2 linked regions of the Magnetococcus sp. PR-3 genome follow. Each later gene encodes a partner of the first gene's protein in a complex. Links are inferred from orthologs where the notes say so. Each region holds a gene or a part of one and is shown on either strand. Other genes may lie near its edges.

Evidence for each region.
Region 2: the proteins of V5T57_RS14095 (region 1) and accD are in contact, whole or in part, in a solved structure (PDB 8UXZ), measured with the Escherichia coli proteins. The link is inferred for Magnetococcus sp. PR-3 from one-to-one orthologs.

What each region holds. Positions count from the first base shown.
Region 1 is NZ_JBAHUQ010000026.1:49,513-52,675, reverse strand. What follows is about bases 214-3,055. They hold V5T57_RS14095 (acetyl-CoA carboxylase carboxyltransferase subunit alpha), read left to right. Parts: upstream 214-1,050; coding sequence 1,051-2,061; downstream 2,062-3,055. Other genes in these bases: V5T57_RS14090 (putative bifunctional diguanylate cyclase/phosphodiesterase), read right to left, coding at 2,110-3,055; V5T57_RS14100 (GGDEF domain-containing protein), read left to right, coding at 214-883. In the rest of the region: more of V5T57_RS14100, read left to right, coding at 1-213; more of V5T57_RS14090, read right to left, coding at 3,056-3,163. UniProt on the Escherichia coli protein: Component of the acetyl coenzyme A carboxylase (ACC) complex. First, biotin carboxylase catalyzes the carboxylation of biotin on its carrier protein (BCCP) and then the CO(2) group is transferred by the carboxyltransferase to acetyl-CoA to form malonyl-CoA.
Region 2 is NZ_JBAHUQ010000001.1:146,153-149,288, reverse strand. Bases 322-3,136 are described here. They hold accD (acetyl-CoA carboxylase, carboxyltransferase subunit beta), read left to right. Parts: upstream 322-1,164; coding sequence 1,165-2,109; downstream 2,110-3,136. Other genes in these bases: V5T57_RS00615 (bifunctional folylpolyglutamate synthase/dihydrofolate synthase), read left to right, coding at 2,114-3,136; V5T57_RS00625 (phosphoribosylanthranilate isomerase), read left to right, coding at 479-1,111; trpC (indole-3-glycerol phosphate synthase TrpC), read left to right, coding at 322-478. Outside these bases: more of trpC, read left to right, coding at 1-321.

The sequences.
Region 1 (3,163 bases):
ACGCTTGGGCGAAAAACCAGATTTAGCCGCCATGATCGAGGCTTTTTCCGTCTGGCTTAAAAGCTACTTCTCCCATGAGTTGGTGGCCTATCGGCATGGTGGCCGGCACCGTCAATACATCTCCTGTAGCTGCCATGGCCCAGATCGACAAAATTTGGTGGATGCGGCCTCTGCGCTGTTGGTGGCAGAGACGGTGGAAGATGAGCTGGGCAATCTAGACCACTTAGACAAACGCTATCGCTTTTTGTTGATGGACCCTGAACCGGCTCCTGAGCGACTGTTACTGATTTTTGATCAAGAAAGTGATGAAGGGGACTTTGAGTCCATGGTAGAGATGGTTGCCCGTGAGATGCGGGGACCTTTAGACCGTGTCTTGGCGTATGAAGATCTCTACGATCAAGCCCGTCGTGATGCGCTGACCGGGTTGGTCAACCGCCGGGTGTTTGATGAACGTCTGGAACAAGAGATTACCAACGCTGAACGTTACAGCCATCCGCTCTGTTTGGCCTATCTGGACTTGGATCACTTCAAAGCGGTTAATGATATTCTGGGACATGCAGAAGGGGATGTAGCGTTACGACAGGTCTCTTTGGCGTTGGCCAGTATGACCCGTGACTCAGACTGCCTAGCCCGTGTGGGGGGGGATGAGTTTGCCATGATCTTGCCCCATACAGATCTGGAGCGGGGGCGTAAATTTATGGAACGTCTGGTTTCTAACGTGCGTGCGTTAAATATTCAGGCCCCTGGGCATCCGGTTTTAGGGGTAAGTATTGGCATAAGCCAATGGGACTGTAATGTGCCCTTGGACCGTTGGTTGGAAGATACCGATGCGGCTTTGTATAAAGCCAAAGCCAATGGCCGTTGCCAGGTGTGTGTGCTGTAAAGAACAGGTAAGCATCTATAATTGTCTGCTTTCTTATACGGTGCTGGGGTTCTCTCCAGCACCGTATTTTTATTTGTGACATCCAGGCTCTGGCTGTTTAGACTTCCCCTCGCTGGGGAAAGGGCGTAATCTATAGGGCCTCGAACCCGAATCATGCAGAGACGACCATGGCCAGTGGGCCAGGTCTGTATATAGGTAACGGAATTCCCATGACCCAAGCCCGAAACTTTCTTGAGTTTGAACGTCCCATTGGTGAGTTAATGGCCAAAGTGGATGAACTGCGTCACCTCTCCACCACCTCTGATATCAATATTGAGGAGCAGATTGAGCAGCTGGAAGATAAAGCCAGCAATCTCACGGAGGAGATCTTTGCCAAGCTAAGCCCCTGGCAAAAGACCCAGCTTTCTCGACATCCCGATCGCCCCTATACCAGTGATTATCTGGAGCTGGTGTTTGATGACTTTGTTGAGTTGCATGGGGACCGTGGCTTTGCAGATGACCAAGCACTGATTGGTGGTATGGCCAAACTTAATGGTCGTGATGTCATGGTGTTGGGGCAGGAGAAGGGGCGTGGTACCAAGGAAAAGGTAACCCGTAACTTTGGTATGCCTCGGCCCGAAGGGTACCGTAAAGCGTTACGACTGATGAAAATGGCGGAAAAATTCCGCATGCCTATCATCGCTTTAATCGACACCCCGGGTGCCTATCCAGGTAAAGGGGCTGAACAGCGTGGTCAGGCAGAAGCCATTGCCCGTAACCTTAAAGAGATGGTGATGCTCAAAGTGCCCATGATCTCCATTGTGATTGGTGAAGGGGGATCTGGTGGGGCCTTGGCCATTGGTATGGGGAACCGGGTGATGATGATGCAGTACGCCATCTATTCGGTGATCTCACCAGAAGGGTGTGCCTCCATTTTGTGGAAAGATGCCGCTAAGGCCTCTTTGGCCGCAGAGGCCATGCGTCTGACCGCCGATGAAATTTTAGGGGTAGGGGTGATTGATGGTATTGTGCCGGAGCCTGTTGGCGGTGCCCACCGAGATCGGGAAGAGGCTGCACGTCTGCTGAAGGTGCATCTGGTTAAGCAGTTGGATGGTTTGTTGAAGATGGATTCTGATGAACTGCAAAATCAGCGTTACGAAAAATTTATGGCCATGGGTGAGCTGGAAGAGGTTGGCTAATTGCTCCCTATGACCATGGAGCTGTTTGAGATGTAAGGAGGCCTGGTATCAGGCCTCCTTTTTTATGTTCTGGGCCCAAGCTTTACCTTGGTTGCTTGCCGTCAGTATCTCCTGAAACTCAGTGGCTTCAACAGGGGGGCAGAACAGGTAGCCTTGTAAATGTTGGCAGTTTTTGCGCTTTAGGTGCTCCAGCTGTTGGGTGTTCTCTACACCCTCGGCAACCACCTCCAGCCCCAGTTGTTGGGCCATCAGTAAAATGGCATCAACAACCGCTTGCCCCCGTGGATTTTCGGGATCAATCTTCTGAATAAATGTACGGTCTATCTTCAATATTTCAATGGGGAATTGATGCAGATAGTTCAGGGAAGAGTAACCTGTTCCAAAATCATCAATGGCAATTCTAACCCCAATCTTTTTGAGAGAGGTTACAACGTTCAAGGCATGGTTCATATCCGCCATGGCCATGGATTCTGTAATCTCCAGTTCTAAACACTCAGCAGGTAAGCCTGTCTCTTGTAAGGTTTCAGTCACGCGTTGCAGCAGTTTTGTATCCCTAAACTGTCGGGGTGAAATATTCACCGCAACCGGTAGGTTTTGGCCATGCTGCTGGATCCAAAGCTTAGCGCTACGGCAGGCTTGCCGCAGGATCTGTTGGCCAAGAGGCAGGATTAAGTTGGTTTGTTCGGCAATGGCAATAAACTGATCAGGGTGGATAACCCCTTTATCTGGATGGTGCCAGCGAGCCAGGGCTTCTGCGCCGACAATACGCTGGGAGTGGAGATCAACTTTTGGTTGAAACCATACTTTAAACTGCGCCTCTTCTAGCGCAATGCGCATGTGGGACTCGGTTTCCGCACGCCGGGTATTGACTTGGTTCATCTCCTCTTGGAAAAAACGATAGGTGCCACGCCCCGCTTTTTTGGCTTGGTACATGGCGACATCCGCATGTTTGTTTAACAAAGGTGCGGTACGGCCATCTTGGGGGAAGCAGGCAATACCAATACTGGCACCAATGTGGGCCTCATGCTCATGTAACTGAAATTTTAGATGAAGTTGAGTAAGGATCGCTTTGGCCAGCTCAGTCGCCTTACGTTGAGATGAG
Region 2 (3,136 bases), on another replicon or contig:
TGCAATCCGTGAAGAGGTGGCCTGTCCTGTACTGCGTAAAGATTTTCTCTACGACAGCTATCAGGTTGTGGAGGCCCGCACTTTAGGGGCGGATGCGATTTTGTTGATTATGGCGGTGTTAGAAGTACCCCAGGCTCAAGAGCTGGAAGCTGCAGCGATGGAGCTGGGTATGGATGTCCTGGTGGAGGTCCATGATGAGCAGGAGTTGGAACAGGCTCATGAGTTGAAAACGCCCTTGATGGGGGTGAATAACCGTAATCTTAAGACTTTTGAAACCGATATTGGCACCTCATTCCGTTTGGCTGAGCGTATGGAAAAAGGGCGTCTGGCGGTTTCGGAAAGTGGGCTCAATACCCCACAGGATCTGGCCAAGCTCAATGCAGCGGGTATCTATACCTTCCTGATTGGTGAATCGTTAATGCGCGGTGGTAAACCGGGTGAAGCACTGGGTGAGTTGCTGGCAGGCGGGTCTGTTTAAGTGTCGGTTAAGATTAAAATTTGTGGTATCACAAACCCAGCAGATGGCTGGGCAGCTCATGAAGCCGGGGCGGATGCCATTGGTTTGGTCTTCTATGCCAAATCCCCCAGGGCCGTTACCGCAGAACAGGTGGCGCAGTGGCGTCATGATCTGCCACCTTTTGTGTCGGTAGTCGGTCTGTTTGTCAACGCTGCCCCACAAGCCGTGGTACGTACCCTGGAGCTGTGTGCCTTGGACCGTATACAGTTGCATGGGGATGAAGCACCGACCCATTGTCGCCCATATGGGGCGCGGGCTATACGGGCCATACGGGTTGCTCAGGCAAGTGATCTGCTGGGTTTGGATCGTTGGCCCGTTGGGGCGCTGTTGTTGGATGCCAAGGTTAAAGGGGCCTACGGTGGTACGGGAGAATCCTTTGATTGGCAACTGTTACGGGAGACCAAACTGCCAAGGCCGCTGATCCTGGCAGGGGGGTTGAACCCGGACAATGTGGAGGCTGCTGTACGCAGTGTGCAGCCCCATGGGGTCGATGTCTCCAGTGGTGTGGAGTCCGCCCCTGGTCTGAAAGATCTCGACAAGATGCATCGTTTTGTTGCTGCGGTTCGCCGCGGCCAAAAGGATGCCGGTTCATAAACGCCCCGATCTTTTGTGTCGGTGAGCGTAATTTAACCTAGTTAGGTGGAACGATGACTGAAGATTCCCAAGCCAAAAGCTGGTTGACCCGTCTTCTGCCCAAGATCAAGAGTGAAAGCCGTCGGGCGCAAACCCCAGAAGGGCTCTGGATCAAATGTCCCAACTGTGGACAGGCGTTGTTTCAAAAAGAGCTAGAGCGCTCTTTAGATGTCTGCCCGCATTGTGATAACCACTTCCGTACCTCAGGTCAGCGACGTATTGATATTACGTTGGATGAGGATGGGCGTGAGGAGCTGTTGACCAACATACAACCGGCTGATCCCCTTAAATTTAAAGATACAAAAAAGTACCGTGATCGCGTAAAGGATGCCCAGAAAAAGACAGGGCAGAACGATGCACTGCGGCTTTTTAAAGGAACCATTAAAGGGGTGCCTGCTGTTGTGGCTGCGTTTGACTTCCACTTTTTGGGGGGGTCTATGGGGTCTGTGGTTGGTGCTAAAGTGGCCCAAGGTGCCCTGGCTGCAGCAGAAGCCGAGTGTGGCTATGTGCTGTTTGCGGCATCTGGCGGTGCACGTATGCAGGAGGGGATACTCTCTCTCATGCAGATGGCTAAAACCTCTGCAGCTTTAACCAAGTTGGAGGAAAAAGGGCTGCCCTTTATTGTGGTGCTTACGGATCCTACCAGTGGCGGGGTAACGGCCTCCTTCGCCATGTTGGGGGATATCCATATTGGAGAGCCCAATGCGCTGATCTGCTTTGCCGGGCCACGTGTTATTGAACAGACGGTACGCGAAAAGCTGCCCCCTGGCTTCCAGCGTAGTGAATATCTGCTGGAGCATGGTTTTTTGGATATGATTGTCAGCCGTGACAAAATGCGGGATATGCTGGCTGATCTGTTGGCCCGTATGACCTCCTGGCAAGAGCCTGTGCTTAACCGTGCAGACATGATTCCAGAAGGGAACGGCTCAGAGAACAGTGAAGAGTCTGCAGGGGCCTAACCCTTTGGATCCTGCCGCTTCCATTTTGGATGCTCTGCTAACGCAAAACGAGTCCCAGGCCAATTGTACCATTGACCTGGGACTTTCGCGTATGGAGGCGTTGTTAGCCGCCTTAGGGCAACCCCATGCCCAGTTAGGGCCGGTTATCCATGTGGCAGGCACCAATGGAAAAGGCTCTCTTATCGCATTTTTAACGGCCATGCTGCAGGCTGCAGGGTACACCGTTGCCACCTACACCTCACCTCACTTAATAACCATTCATGAGCGTATTCAGCGCAATGGGCAACCGGTTGATGATGGGCTGTTACGTGCCCAGGCACAGAGGGTGCTCGATACAGAAGCCTCTAAAGAAGCAACCTTTTTTGAGCGATTGACGGCTGTTGCTTTTGGTGTTTTTCAGATCTGGTGTGCAGAAGATCCTCAAACGGTGGTTTTGTTGGAAACTGGTTTGGGGGGGCGTTTGGATGCCACCAATGTTGTTCACCCCACAGTAACGGCCATTACCAGCATGGGGTTGGACCATCAAGCCTATCTGGGTAGCGATATGGCCAGTATTGCACGAGAAAAGGCTGGGATTTTGAAAAAGGGCGTGCCTGTGGTGGCGGCACCTGCGGATGATGAGGCACTTTCTGTCATCCAAGCTCACGCCCAGCAGGTAGGCGCACCTCTCCTGGCGGCAGGTTTGAGCTATCACTGGCAGGCTGGTCCTGCTGGGTGGTATGAGGATGAGGAGGGGCGGATTCCACTACCACAGCCTGCCTTGGCGGGCCATCATCAGTGGGATAATGCTGCTCAAGCGGTCGCTGTGGCCCGTCAGTTAATGCAAATGGGGTGGTCTCTCTCTAAGGATGATCTTAGGTCAGGTGTGGCTTCGGCATACTGGCCTGGGCGCCTGGAGCAGGTAGCGACGGAACCCTCAATCTGGCTGGATGGCGCCCATAACCCTGTTGCTGCACAGTGCTGTGCCGACTTTTTTCGTCAACAGGGTGGGGTGGATGTCATGCTTTTCGCTCTTATGGCCGATAAG